Rhodopseudomonas palustris: one gene and its partners. The protein of the gene in region 1 binds, or shares a complex with, the protein of each later gene. Links are inferred from orthologs where the notes say so. Each region holds a gene or a part of one and is shown in the gene's direction. Other genes may lie near its edges.

Region 1 (4,492 bases):
ATCACGGGCGCGTCAAGGCCCTGGCAGATGCGGCCCGCGAGAGCGGCCTGAGCTTCTAAATTTCGGTTTGAACGGATACCAGGATCGGGGCGCGAGCCTCGCAAGGATTGGAACACACCATGGCAGCTGAACGCGAACGCGGCGGACGCGAACGGAGCAGGGAGCGCGAGGAGCGCGACAGCGAGTTCGTCGACAAGCTCGTCCACATCAACCGTGTGGCGAAGGTGGTGAAGGGCGGCAAGCGCTTCGGCTTCGCTGCGCTGGTCGTGGTCGGCGATCAGAAGGGCCGGGTCGGCTTTGGCCACGGCAAGGCGCGCGAAGTGCCGGAAGCGATCCGCAAGGCCACCGAGTCGGCGAAGCGCAACCTGACCCGCGTCGCGCTGCGCGAGGGCCGCACCCTGCATCACGACATTGCCGGCCGTCACGGCGCTGGCCGCGTCTATCTCCGCGCCGCCCCGGCCGGTACCGGCATCATCGCCGGCGGTCCGATGCGTGCGGTGTTCGAGACCCTCGGCATCGCCGACGTGGTCGCGAAGTCGGTCGGTTCGTCGAACCCCTACAACATGGTTCGCGCCACCTTCGACGCGCTGAAGCACCTCGACTCGCCGCGTTCGGTTGCCGCGCGCCGCAACATCAAGGTTTCCACTCTGCAGGCCCGCCGCGTCGGTGGCGATGCCGAAGTGGTGGCCGAATAACAGCGTGATCGAGGGCGATCACGCGGTCTTCTGACAAGACGCGATCGGAGTGAACGAGATGGCCAAGGCCGCAAACATGATCAAGGTCGAGCAGATCGGCAGCCCGATTCGGCGCCATCACTCGCAGCGCGAGACGCTGATCGGCCTGAAGCTGAACAAGATCGGCCGCGTCGCCGAACTGCAGGACACCCCTGAAGTTCGCGGCATGATCGGCAAGGTGCAACACCTCGTCCGCGTCGTCGACGAGAAGTAAGGAGACAGGGCGATGAAGCTCAGCGAGATCGCCGACAACGTCGGTTCGCGCAAGAAGCGCATGCGGATCGGCCGCGGCATCGGTTCGGGCAAGGGCAAGACCGGCGGCCGTGGCGGCAAGGGCCAGACCGCGCGTTCGGGCGTGCGCATCAAGGGCTTCGAAGGCGGTCAGATGCCGCTGCATCGTCGCCTGCCGAAGCGCGGCTTCAACAACATCTTCGCGCTCGAATTCGCCGAAGTGAATCTCGACCGCCTCCAGGAGGCCGTCGATGCCAAGGCGATCGACGCCGGCAAGGTGGTCGACGCTGCGGCGCTGGTCGAGGCGGGCGTTCTGCGTCGCGCCAAGGACGGCGTCCGTCTGCTCGGCCGCGGTGAGCTCACCGCGAAGCTGAACATCGAAGTGCACGGTGCGACCAAGTCGGCGATCGCCGCGGTCGAAAAGGCCGGCGGTTCGGTGAAGATCCTCGCCCCGAAGGCGGAAGAAGGCGAGGCAGCGTAATATCCCCGTCAGCGCCCGCTGCTAAAGCGGGCGCCCGGCTTCGCCGGTACGGTGGATTTTTCGACACGCGCGCACCAAATTGAGGCCCGGCGCCGACCCGACCGCCGCATCCGGCGGCGGATCGGGACGAGCAGCGCGGGAGAAAGCCGGATATGGTCTCAGCAGCTGAACAACTAGCGGCAAACCTCAACTTCTCGGCGCTTGGTAAAGCCGAAGAGCTGAAGAAGCGGATCTGGTTCACGCTCGGCGCGCTGCTGGTGTACCGCTTCGGCACGTACATCCCGCTGCCGGGAATTGATCCGAACGTGTGGGAGCAGGTGTTCCGCCAGCAGGCTGGCGGCATCCTCGGCATGTTCAATATGTTCGCCGGCGGCGGCATCCACCGCATGGCGATCTTCGCGCTCAACATCATGCCGTACATTTCGGCATCGATCATCGTGCAGCTGCTGACCACCGTGTCGCCGCAGCTCGAAGCGCTGAAGAAGGAAGGCGAGAGCGGCCGTAAGACGCTCAATCAATACACCCGCTACCTCACCGTGATCCTGGCGCTGTTCCAGTCCTACGGCATCGCCGTCGGCCTCGAAGGCGCGGGCAATGTGGTGTCCGACCCGGGCATGTTCTTCCGGCTGTCGACCACTATCACGCTGACCGGCGGCACCATGTTCCTGATGTGGCTGGGTGAACAGATCACCTCGCGCGGCATCGGCAACGGCATTTCGCTGATCATTCTGGCCGGCATCGTCGCCGAGCTGCCGTCGGCGCTCGCCAACATGCTCGAGCTCGGCCGTCAGGGCGCGCTGTCGACCGGCCTGATCCTGGTCGTGCTGGTGATGGCCGTCGTCGTGATCGCCTTCATCGTGTTCATGGAGCGTGCCCAGCGCCGGCTGCTGATCCAGTATCCGAAGCGCCAGGTCGGCAATAAGATGTTCGAGGGCCAGTCCTCGCATCTGCCGCTGAAGCTCAACACCTCGGGCGTGATTCCGCCGATCTTCGCGTCGTCGCTGCTGCTGCTGCCGACCACGATCGCGAACTTCAACGCCGGCAGCGGGCCGGAGTGGTTCCAGTGGATCGTGACCCAGTTCGGTCACGGCCGGCCGCTGTTCTTGCTGTTCTACATCGGCATGATCGTGTTCTTCGCGTTCTTCTATACCGCGATCGTGTTCAACCCGACCGAGACCGCGGACAATCTGAAGAAGCACGGCGGCTTCATCCCGGGCATCCGGCCGGGCGAGCGCACCGCCGAGTACATCGACTACGTGCTGTCGCGCATCACCGTGGTCGGTGCGATCTACCTGGCGATCGTCTGCTTGATCCCGGAGATCATGATTTCCTACGCCTCGGTCCCGTTCTATTTCGGCGGAACTTCGCTTCTGATCGTCGTCAGCGTGACGATGGATACGGTGGCGCAGGTGCAAGGCTATCTGCTGGCCCACCAGTATGAAGGCCTGATCAAGAAGTCGAAGTTGCGGGGGCGCAAGAAATGAGACTGATCCTCCTCGGACCGCCAGGCGCGGGCAAGGGCACGCAGGCGGGCCGACTGGTCGAGCGGCACGGCATCGTGCAGCTCTCCACCGGCGACATGCTACGCGCCGCGGTCGCGGCCGGCACGCCGATCGGCCTCAAGGCCAAGGACATCATGGCGGCCGGCGGTCTGGTGCCGGACGAGGTGGTGATCGGGATCATCTCCGACCGAATCGATCAGGACGACGCCGCGCAGGGCTTCATCCTCGACGGTTTCCCGCGCACCGTGCCGCAGGCCGAGGCGCTCGACCGTCTGCTCAAGGACAAGGGCTTCGATCTCGACGCCGTGGTCGAGCTCAAGGTCAATGAGGGCGCGCTGCTCGACCGGGTCGAAACCCGCGTCGCCGAGATGCGCGCCCGCGGTGAGGAGCCGCGCGCTGACGACAACGCCGAAGCGCTGGCGAAGCGTCTGTCCGCCTATCGGGCGCAGACCGAGCCGCTGGTCGACTACTACTCCGAGAAGCGCAAGCTGCTGACCGTCGACGGCATGATGACGATCGACGAAGTCACCCGCGAGATCGGCCGGGTGCTCGAGGCTGTCCGCGCTGCGGATGCCAAGAAGGTGACCAAGGCCTCCCGCGCCAAGCGCACGGTCAAGACCGGCGCCAAGAAGGCTGCGACCAAGGCCAAGGGTTCCAAGGCTGCAACCAAGGCCAAGGCTCCGAAGAAGGCTGCGGCGAAGCCCGCCGCCAAGTCGGGCGCGAAGCCCGATTCGGCCAAGAAGGCTTCAGCTAAGAAGCCTTCAGCCAAGAAGTCGTCGGCCAAACAGACGGTTGGCAAGAAGGCTTCAGGCAAGACCGCCGTTGCCAAGAAGGCCGCCGGCAAGCCGGCCGCTTCCAAGGCAGGCAAGGCTGCGGTCGGCAAGACTGCAAAGGCCGGTCTGAAGAAGGCGGCCAAAGCCGTTGCAAAGGCTGGCAAAAAGGCCGCCAAGGCAGTCGTGAAGGCCGCCAAGGGCGCGGCCAAACCGGCAGCCGGTAAGAAGGCGGCTGGCAAGAAGGCGACCAAAAAGGCCGCCGCGACCTCGAAGGCCAAGGCGGTTGCCAAGGCCCCGGCGCGCGGCAACAAGAAGGCCAAAAAGGTCACGAAGAAGCGAGCTTGAATTGGGATTCGGTTGACGAAGCGAAACTGAATCCTTTAATAAGGCCCGAAATCCCGTCGGATTGTTTCAGACGATGCCGGGCCCCAAAACTGAGCGAGGGGTCGGCGTCGTGTTCGCGTTTGTGAACGCCAGCCCGAGTTAGCAAGGAATTGACCGGCCCGTTACGGTCGGTGACAGGAGAGAAGTCTGTGGCCCGTATAGCCGGCGTGAATATCCCGACCAACAAGCGCGTGCTGATCGCGCTTCAGTACATCCATGGCATCGGCCAAAAGAACGCGGCCGACATCCTGGAGAAGGTGAAGATCCCGCTCGATCGTCGCGTCAATCAGCTCAGCGACGCCGAGGTGCTGCAGATCCGCGAAGTGATCGACCGCGACTATCTGGTCGAGGGTGACCTTCGCCGTGAGACCGGCATGAACATCAAGC
Region 2 (4,378 bases), 390 kb from region 1 along the record:
CGACGTTCGGAAACACGATCTGCAGAATCTGGCGCTTCTCCGGAGTCGACAGCTTGTCCTTGCGCTGCTCGAACAGCTTCTGCGCGTCGGCGTCCGACACCTCGGCCCACTTCGCGATCGATTCCGGCGTCACCACCAGGAACGAGATCTTGCGATACTCGGGGGCGCGGAACTGCGCCTTGTGCGAGTCGTAGAACGCGGTGAGGTCGGCGGGCGAGGGCGCCGGGATGGTGCCGGCCTGCGCATCGGTCAGCTTCAAATAGTCGATGGCGCGCTCTTCATTCTGAAACTGGCTCAGCGCCTGCATCAGCGTCTTCGGCGGCTCGAGGCCGGCGGTGAGGCTGCCGGCGATCTGGCGGCGGAGCGCGACGCGGCGCTGCTCGGCCAGATAGCGCTGCTCGGTGAAGCCGAACTGGCGGATCAGCTGCTGGAAGCGGTTGGCATCGAACTGGCCGTTGGCGCCCTTGAAGTTCGGATCCTCCAGGATCGACTTCATGGTGTCGGCGTCGGACTGGCCGAGGCCGAGCCGTCGCGCGTCTTCGTCGAGCGCGGCTTCGGCGATGGTCTGCTGCAGCACCTGGCGATCGATTCCGATCGCGCGCGCCTGATCTGGGGTCAGCGGCCGGCCGAACTGGCGGCCGATCTGCTGCAGACGGTCATTGTAGGTCTGGCGGAATTGCTCGGTGGAGATTTCGGTGCTGCCGATCTTGGCGAGCGTCGACCGGCCGAATCCGCGGAATACGTCGGCAATACCCCAAACTCCGAAGCTGACGATCAGGACGCCCATCACGATCGTCATGATGGTCTTGCCAATCCAGTTGGATGAGGCTTTGCGCATTCCTCGGAGCATGGAGTCACTTTTTGTCAGGAGGGAACCGGCCGCGCTGGGTCAGCGCGGGGGGCAAACTAGCGTCGCCGGCTTGAAAATCCATCATAAAGTGCCGTCTGGGGCGTCGCAACCGCAGCCAATGTCGCGGTCGGTGCAGATGCCATCCCGTTGCAGCGGCCAATGCTGCGGATCGCCGCAGCGCTCGCGTTCACGTCTCCTTGAGTCTCGCAATCGGCTCTGCTAGCGGAACGGTTCAACCCTTTATTGCGAGAGTGCTCATGCCGGTCCCCGCCGTTCGTCCTCTGATTGCTGGAAACTGGAAGATGAACGGCCTGAAGGATTCGGTGGCCGAGCTCGATGCGATGCTGAAAGGCGCCGCCGAGCTGCCGCAGGGCATCGATCTGTTGGTCTGCCCGCCGGCGACGCTGGTCGCGAGCTTCGCCGCGCGAGTCGCGGAAGCGCACGCCGGCAAGGCGCTGCCGTTCTCGATCGGCGGCCAGGATTGCCACGCCAATGCGTCGGGGGCCCACACCGGCGACATCGCCGCCGAGATGCTGGCCGATGCCGGCGCGGCTGCGATCATCGTCGGCCATTCCGAGCGCCGCGCCGATCATGCCGAAAACGACGCGATCGTCCGCGCCAAGGCGCAGGCGGTGTGGCGCGCCGGGCTGGTGGCGATCGTCTGCGTCGGCGAGACTCAGGGCGAGCGCGACGCCGGCCACACCCTCGATGTGGTCGCCGGCATGCTGGCCGGCTCGCTGCCGGATGGCGCGACCGCGGCGAATCTGGTGGTGGCCTATGAGCCGGTCTGGGCGATCGGCACCGGCCGCACCCCGACAGCGGCCGATGTCGAGGAAGTTCATGGCTTTATCCGCAAGACTTTGAGCGATCGGTTCGGTGCGGCGGGCGAGACCATGCGGATCCTGTATGGCGGCTCGGTGAAGCCCTCGAACGCCCGCGAATTGCTGGCGGTGCCGCATGTCAACGGCGCGCTGATCGGCGGCGCCAGCCTGAAGGCGTCCGATTTCCTTGCGATTGCGGCGGGCTGCCCCTAACTAAACCGCGCCAAGCGGTATTCCTGCGGCGTTTCCCGCGCGGCGCGGGGGTGACAAATCCCCGCGCGATCGTGTAGACACCGCGCGACTTCATTTATCCCGCAAGCCTGTCGAGCAGCCGCCCGCCGGCGCCTATCGGCCATTCGGCGGCGTTGGCTTGCGATGGAAGGGTACGATGCAGACTGTCATTATCGTCATTCACCTGATGTTCGTGCTGGGCCTGATCGGCGTGGTGCTTCTGCAGAAGTCCGAAGGCGGTGGCCTGGGCGTCGGCGGTGGTGGCGGTTTCATGTCGAGTCGCGGCACCGCCAACCTGCTGACCCGCACCACCGCGATTCTCGCGGCCGGGTTCTTCGCCACCAGCCTGCTGCTCACCTGGCTGGCGAGCTACAACCGTAAGCCGACGACGATCCTGCCGACCGCCGCGCCGATTCAGCAGCAGGCCCCGGGACAGCCGGCGCCGCCGCTGTCGCAGGGCGGTGGTCTGCTCGACACGCTGAAGCAGACCGATCAGCAGCAGAACCAGCAGCCGGCGGCACCGGCCGCGCCTGCGGCACCGACCCCGCCGCAGTCGCAGTAAGCATTGCCGATATGCGCTGACGGGGCCTCGCATCTGGTCTGAGGCCCCTTTAGCAATCGTCTGAAATAGCTGAGTTTTCAGCGTCACCCACAGGCATTCGTCAAACTGCCCGAGGGGTTGCGAATCGCTTTGGCGAATCGGACCGGCGGCATTAAAGGTAAAGTCCCATGGCGCGGTATATCTTCATCACCGGCGGCGTGGTCTCCTCGCTCGGCAAGGGTCTGGCATCAGCGGCACTCGGTGCGCTGCTGCAGGCGCGTGGCTACAAAGTCCGCCTTCGCAAGCTCGATCCCTATCTCAACCTCGATCCCGGAACGATGTCGCCGTATCAGCACGGCGAAGTGTTCGTGACTGACGACGGCGCCGAGACCGACCTCGATCTCGGCCACTATGAACGCTTCACCGGGCGGCCTGCGACCAAGCAGGACAACATCACCACCGGCCGGATCTACCAGGACATCCTGACCAAGGAACGCCGCGGCGACTATCTCGGCGCCACCATCCAGGTGGTCCCGCACGTCACCAACGCGATCAAGGAATTCATCGTTAGCGACAATGACGGTTACGACTTCGTGCTGGTCGAGATCGGCGGCACCGTCGGCGACATCGAGGGCCTGCCGTTCTTCGAGGCGATCCGCCAGATCAAGAACGATCTGCCGCGCGGCGACGTGATCTACATCCACCTGACGCTGCTGCCCTATATCCCGAGCGCCGGCGAACTGAAGACCAAGCCGACCCAGCATTCGGTCAAGGAACTGCGCTCGATCGGCATCCAGCCGGACATCCTGCTGTGCCGCACCGACCGCGAGATTCCCAAGGAAGAGCGGCGCAAGCTCGGTCTGTTCTGCAACGTCCGGGAAAGCGCGGTGATCGAGGCGCGCGACGTCGACAACATCTACGCGGTGCCGGAGGCGTATCACGCCGCCGGACTCGACGATGAAGTGCTGGCGGCGTTTGCGATCGCCGCCAAGGAGCCGCCGCAGCTGGCGCGCTGGCACGAAATCAACGAGCGCATCCGCAATCCCGAAGGCGCGGTGACGATCGCCATCGTCGGCAAGTACACCGGGATGAAGGACGCCTATAAGTCGCTGATCGAGGCGCTCAGCCACGGCGGCATCGCCAACAAGGTCCAGGTCAAGCTCGACTGGATCGAGAGCGAGGTGTTCGAGAACGAGGACCCGGCGCCGTTCCTCGAGCACGTCAACGGCATCCTGGTGCCCGGCGGCTTCGGTCAGCGCGGCGCCGAGGGCAAGATCGAGGCGGCACGGTTCGCGCGCGAGCGCAACGTGCCGTATTTCGGCATCTGCTTCGGCATGCAGATGGCGGTGATCGAAGCGGCGCGGAATCTCGCCGGCATCGAACAGGCCAACTCGACCGAATTCGGCCCGACGCCGGAGCCGCTAGTCGGCCTGATGACCGAATGGGTGCGCGGCAACGAGCTGGAGAAGCGTAACCAGGCTGGCGATCTCGGCGGCACGATGCGGCTCGGCGCCTATCCGGCGTCGCTCAAGCGCGGCAGCCGGGTCAGCCAAGTCTATGGCGGCGCCACCGAGATCTCGGAGCGCCATCGTCACCGCTACGAGGTCAACACCGCCTATAAGGACCGGCTCGAACAGCACGGCCTGAAGTTCTCCGGCATGTCGCCGGACGGCGTGCTGCCGGAGATCGTCGAATACGAGGATCACCCCTGGTTCATCGGCGTCCAGTTCCACCCCGAACTGAAGTCGCGTCCGTTCGACCCGCACCCGCTGTTCGCCTCGTTCGTCCAAGCGGCGCTGGTGCAGAGCCGGCTGGTGTAAGGCGGTTCGCCAGTTAGTTCTCGAACAGCACGAACGCCGCCCAGACCGACGGGTCTTCGGCGGCTTTGATCTTGCCGTGGATCGCCTCGATGCGGACTTTGCGTAGCGCCGAGGC
Region 3 (5,066 bases), 3.0 Mb from region 1 along the record:
CGGCTTCGCAGCCGCGTCGGGCTTGGCGGCCGGCTGGTCCAGCCGCTCGATCTTGGCGGCCTGGCGCAGCTTGCTGACGTAGTCCGACTGCGCCTTGCGGGTGACGTACTGCTCGATCTGCGCCTTGACCTGATCGAAGCTCGGCGGCTTGCGGTTGCGCTTCTCTTCGACCTTGATGATGTGCCAGCCGAATTGGGTCTTGATCGGATCTGAGATCTTGCCCGGCTCCAGCGCGAACGCCGCGGCGGAGAATTCCGGCACCATCTGGTCCTTGGTGAAGAAGCCGAGGTCGCCGCCGTCGGACGCACCCGGGTCCTTCGACTTCTTCTTCGCCAGCTCGGCGAAGTCGGCACCCTTCTTCAGCTCTTCGGCGACCGCCTTGGCCTCATCCTCGGTCTCGACCAGGATGTGGCGGGCGTGAACTTCCTGCTCGCCGGAGATCTGCTTGGCGGCTTCGTCATAAACCTTCTTCATCGCCTCGTCGGTGGTCGCGGCCTTGCCTTCGGCGGCGAGCACATCGTCCATCAGCAGACGGTTACGGGCGAAATCCAGACGCTTCTTGAAATCCGCGTTGTCCTGGATCTTCTTGTCCTCGGCTGCCTTGGCGACGATCTTCATGTCGATCAGGAAGGCGAGCACGTTTTCCTTCCGGGTCGCGGGATCGAGCTGGGCGAGGCTCGGGCCGAGCTCCTGCTCGGCAAGGTCGACGTCGCTCTGGCGGATTTCGGCGCCGTTGACCTTGGCGAGCACGGGGTTCGCATCCTGGGCGCGCGCAGCCGGCGCGGCCAGCAGCGCAAATGCGAGACAACCTGTCACAGCCGCGCTGATGAGGCCGGCGCGCCGGCCGGATGAGACTGCGTTGGACGCAGGTGTCATGGAAAATCCTTGTCTTGAAAGCCGGGGTGTCGGGGCGGCGGAACAGTCACCCAATCGCGGTGCCTTGGCAACGCGAAAACTCTGTCAAAATGATGAAATCCTTGAAAGGCGGGCGCGTTGACAACCCTCAGGCCCAGCCATATCTGTGCCGCCACAGGCTCGGGTCGGGCGGTCGTCGCGCGACCGCACCCTGGGCAGCCGGCCCTCGGATTGCTGGATTACCAATCATTTCGCGCGCGCACCTGTATCCTGATAGGTGCCTGAGCGTCACGATGAGTTGATAGTGGCTCGAGCGAACGGCATCAAGGCTGCGAAGTCACACCGCAACAACAGGAAGCTGGCATGATCGGCGCGCTCGCCCGCAAACTCTTCGGCTCCGCTAACGACCGCAGGGTCAAGGGCTACCAGACGCGGGTCGCCGCGATCAACGCGCTCGAACCGGAACTGGCCGCGCTGTCCGACGAGGCGCTGCGCGCCCGTACCGCTGAATTCCGCGCCGAGCTCGCCAACGGCAAGACCCTCGACGACCTGCTGGTACCGGCGTTCGCCACCGTCCGCGAAGCCGCCAAGCGCACCCTCGGTCAGCGTCACTTCGACGTTCAGCTGATCGGCGGCATGGTGCTGCACGAGGGCGACATCGCCGAGATGAAGACCGGCGAAGGTAAAACCCTGGTCGCGACGCTCGCCGTGTACCTCAACGCACTCGCCGGCAAGGGCGTCCACGTCGTCACCGTCAACGATTACCTCGCCAAGCGCGACTCCGGCTGGATGGGCCAGATCTACGGTTTCCTCGGCATGACCACCGGCGTGATCGTGCACGGGCTCGACGACGCCCAGCGCCAGGCGGCCTATGCCTGCGACATCACCTACGGCACCAACAACGAGTACGGCTTCGACTATCTGCGCGACAATATGAAGTACCGGCTGGAGGACATGGTCCAGCGCGGGCACAATTTCGCGATCGTCGACGAAGTCGACTCGATCCTGATCGACGAAGCCCGCACCCCGCTGATCATCTCCGGTCCGCTCGACGACCGTTCGGACTTCTACAACACCATCGACACCTTCATCCCGCGGCTCGACAAGTCGGACTACGACGTCGACGAGAAGCAGCGCACCGTGACGCTGACCGAAGCCGGTATGGAGAAGATCGAGACGCTGCTGCGCGACGCCGGCCAGCTTCGCGGCGAGTCGCTGTACGACGTCGAAAACGTCTCGGTGGTGCACCACGTCAACCAGGCGCTACGCGCCCATGCGCTATTCCAGCGCGACAAGGACTACATCGTCCGCAACGACGAGGTGGTGATCATCGACGAATTCACCGGCCGCATGATGCAGGGCCGGCGCTATTCGGAAGGCCTGCACCAGGCGCTGGAAGCCAAGGAACACGTCACCGTCCAGCCGGAAAACCAGACGCTGGCGTCGATCACCTTCCAGAATTACTTCCGGATGTACGACAAGCTCGCCGGCATGACCGGTACGGCGGCCACCGAGGCCGACGAGTTCTTCGACATCTACAAGCTCGAAGTGGTCGAGATTCCGACCAACCTGCCGATTGCCCGTCTCGACGAAGACGACGAGGTGTATCGCACCCAGCAGGAGAAGTACGCCGCGATCCTCGCCGAGGTCGAGCGTGCCAACAAGCGAATGCAGCCGGTGCTGGTCGGCACCGCCTCGATCGAAAAGTCCGAGGTGCTGGCCGAATATCTGAAGAAGAACGGCTACAAGCAGATCGACTTCACCGACCCGAAGGGGATGGACAAGCTGTACGCCGCCGCCCGCGCCGGCAAGCCGGCGAAGCTGTTCGCGGTGCTGAACGCGCGCTTCCACGAGCAGGAAGCCTATATCGTCGCCGAAGCCGGCGTGCCGGGCGCGATCACCATCGCCACCAACATGGCCGGCCGCGGTACCGACATTAAGCTCGGCGGTTCGCTGGAGATGCGGATTCAGCAGGAAGCCGCACACATCACCGACGAGGCCGAGCGGGCGGCGAAGATCACCGAGATCAAGGCCGACATCGAGCGCTTCCGCGACATCGTGCTGAAGGCCGAGGACGAAATCGAAATCGAGCCCGCCAAGGGCAACAAGCCGGCCAAGACCGCCAAGCGCCCCGGCGGCCTGTACATCATCGGCTCCGAACGTCACGAGAGCCGCCGTATCGACAACCAGCTGCGCGGCCGTTCCGGCCGTCAGGGCGACCCGGGCCGCTCGAAGTTCTTCCTGTCGCTGGAAGACGACCTGATGCGGATCTTCGGCTCCGACAAGCTGGACACTATGCTGACCCGCCTCGGCCTGAAGGAAGGCGAGGCGATCATCCATCCGTGGATCAACAAGGCGCTGGAAAAGGCGCAGCAGAAGGTCGAGGCGCGCAACTTCGACATCCGCAAGAACCTGCTGAAATTCGACGACGTTCAGAACGACCAACGCAAGGTGATCTTCGATCAGCGCATCGAGCTGATGAAGGAAGACAGCGTGGCCGAAACGGTCGCCGATATGCGCCACACCTACATCGAGGACCTGGTCGCCAAGTACGTGCCCGAGCACGCTTATGCGGAGCAGTGGGACGTCGCCGGGCTGAAGGCCGAGGTCGAGCGCGTGGTCGGCCTCGACATTCCGGTCGACGAATGGGCCAAGGAAGAGGGCATCGCCGACGAAGAGCTGATCACGCGGCTGGAGCGGGTGTTCGACGAGCACATGGCCGCCAAGGTCGGTCAGTGGGGCGCGGACGTGATGCGCTACGCCGAGAAGAGCATCCTGCTGCAGACCCTCGACCATCTGTGGCGCGAGCACCTGGTGATGCTCGATCACCTGCGCCAAGTGATCGGCCTGCGCGGCTACGGCCAGCGCGATCCCTTGCAGGAGTACAAGTCCGAAGCCTTCAATCTCTTCCAGGAGATGAGCTCGCACCTGCGCGAGGCTGTGACGGCGCAGCTGATGCGCGTCGAGATCATTCCGCCGGATCAGCCGCAGGAACTGCCGCCGATGGAGGTCCACAAGATGGACCCCGACACCGGCCAGGACGAGATGGCGCTTGCCAGCGTGACGCTGGCGCCGGCGCAAATCGCCGACAAGGCGGACCGCGATCCGACCAAGCCCGAGACCTGGGGCAAGGTCGGCCGCAACGAGGACTGCCCGTGCGGAAGCGGCAAGAAGTACAAGCATTGCCACGGCCGCTACGCCTAAGCGCCGCAAAGCAGATCAAGACACTCAGCGATGCCCGGCCTCACCGCCGGGCATTTTGCTGTTTGCTGTCTGGAAAGTCGGCCGCCGTAGCGGTCATTCCGGGGCGCGCAGCAAAGCTGCGCGAACCCGAAATCCAGAGGTTATTGAAATCGTGCCGGTGCCCAGCCCGGCGAGATTCCGGGTTCGCTCGCTGACGCGAGCGAACCCGGAATGACTGGCCGATGGACTTTGAAGAATAAGAGCGAGCCGCCTCAGCGGAACGCCGAGAACCGGCTGTCGAACGAGTTCGACGATACCACCGGCGCGCCGCCGGAGATCATGCCAGACGGCCTGGCGGGGGCCGACGAGGTGGTTTCGGCATCGACGCTCGGCTTCAGCGGCGGCCGCGACGCAGCGGCCTGCTTGGTCTCGGCAGCCTTCGGCGCGGCGCCTTGCGGACGCGGCGCCGGCTCGTGGCGCGCCGCGGTGCTAGCCGGCGCAGACGGCGCCGGCCGGGCGGCCGCGGTGGATTCGCCAGGCTTGTGGCTGCCAGCGAGCAGTCCGCCGATGTCGTCCTTCGACGCCGAGGCGACGCGTGCCTTCGCGGCGGATGCATTCGGTTCCGCCGGAGCGGCGACCAGCAGATTATCCGAGGGACGCGGCGGATTGACCGTCGGCGGAATGGTGCCGGGCGCGCGATCGAACGAGGCGACCGACAGCGACTTGTCCTCGGGCACTTCCGACAGGCCGGTCGAGGCATCCGGAATCTTCGAGGCGAACACGTGATTCATGCCGCCGTCGATGCCGGTGTTCAGCCGAGCTACCGGGGTGCCCTTGGCCACCAGCTCGGCGATCTTGATGTTGTCCTGCTTGTCCTTCTCGCGCACCGCCTCGGCGATGTCGGGACGAATCTCGTAGGTCGGACACTTGGCCGAGGCGTTGAACTGCAACGGCCTGCTCGAGCCGGGCGGCGGCGCGGCATCGAACACGTATTTATGCTCGCAGAAGTCGACCTTCGGCTCCTGCCG

What was found.
Region 2: secY (region 1) and secG share a complex: the UniProt entries of both Escherichia coli proteins name them as parts of the sec protein translocase complex. The link is inferred for Rhodopseudomonas palustris from one-to-one orthologs.
Region 3: the proteins of secY (region 1) and secA are in contact, whole or in part, in a crystal structure (PDB 3DIN), measured with the Thermotoga maritima proteins. The link is inferred for Rhodopseudomonas palustris from one-to-one orthologs. Residues at the interface, in WP_004081795.1 of Thermotoga maritima: Glu108, Gly109, Glu110, Glu111, Ala236, Glu237, Arg238, Arg239, Ile240, Thr241, Ile242, Gln243, Tyr244, Ala245, Arg246, Arg247, Val248, Thr249, Gly250, Arg251, Arg252, Val253, Tyr254, Gly256, Ala257, Ser258, Thr259, Tyr260, Leu261, Pro262; in WP_004082002.1 of Thermotoga maritima: Glu261, Ala262, Arg263, Lys300, Ala301, Arg302, Thr303, Ile304, Ile305, Leu323, Tyr324, Asp325, Pro326, Val329, Ser330, Tyr333, Ile336, Lys340, Phe345, Val349, Glu363, Phe364, Tyr374, Ser375, Gly376, Gly377, Glu393, Ile395, Thr482, Ser483.

Annotation. Positions count from the first base shown.
Region 1 is NZ_CP019966.1:3,568,206-3,572,697, reverse strand. What follows is about bases 945-3,764. They hold secY (preprotein translocase subunit SecY), read left to right. Parts: upstream 945-1,598; coding sequence 1,599-2,930; downstream 2,931-3,764. Other genes in these bases: RPPS3_RS16620 (adenylate kinase), read left to right, coding at 2,927-3,764; rplO (50S ribosomal protein L15), read left to right, coding at 961-1,446; rpmD (50S ribosomal protein L30), read left to right, coding at 945-948. Also shown: rplR (50S ribosomal protein L18), read left to right, coding at 1-59; rpsE (30S ribosomal protein S5), read left to right, coding at 120-695; more of rpmD, read left to right, coding at 754-944; more of RPPS3_RS16620, read left to right, coding at 3,765-4,066; rpsM (30S ribosomal protein S13), read left to right, coding at 4,255-4,492. UniProt on the Escherichia coli protein: The central subunit of the protein translocation channel SecYEG. Consists of two halves formed by TMs 1-5 and 6-10.
Region 2 is NZ_CP019966.1:3,178,765-3,183,142, reverse strand. The notes cover bases 1,056-3,761. They hold secG (preprotein translocase subunit SecG), read left to right. Parts: upstream 1,056-2,059; coding sequence 2,060-2,464; downstream 2,465-3,761. Other genes in these bases: RPPS3_RS14860 (CTP synthase), read left to right, coding at 2,632-3,761; tpiA (triose-phosphate isomerase), read left to right, coding at 1,108-1,884. In the rest of the region: RPPS3_RS14875 (SurA N-terminal domain-containing protein), read right to left, coding at 1-850; more of RPPS3_RS14860, read left to right, coding at 3,762-4,263; RPPS3_RS14855 (CHAT domain-containing protein), read right to left, coding at 4,277-4,378. UniProt on the Escherichia coli protein: Subunit of the protein translocation channel SecYEG. Overexpression of some hybrid proteins has been thought to jam the protein secretion apparatus resulting in cell death; while this may be true it also results in FtsH-mediated degradation of SecY.
Region 3 is NZ_CP019966.1:563,252-568,317, reverse strand. The notes cover bases 866-4,259. They hold secA (preprotein translocase subunit SecA), read left to right. Parts: upstream 866-1,218; coding sequence 1,219-4,059; downstream 4,060-4,259. Other genes in these bases: RPPS3_RS02660 (peptidylprolyl isomerase), read right to left, coding at 866-876. Also shown: more of RPPS3_RS02660, read right to left, coding at 1-865; RPPS3_RS02650 (L,D-transpeptidase family protein), read right to left, coding at 4,311-5,066. UniProt on the Escherichia coli protein: Required for protein export, interacts with the SecYEG preprotein conducting channel.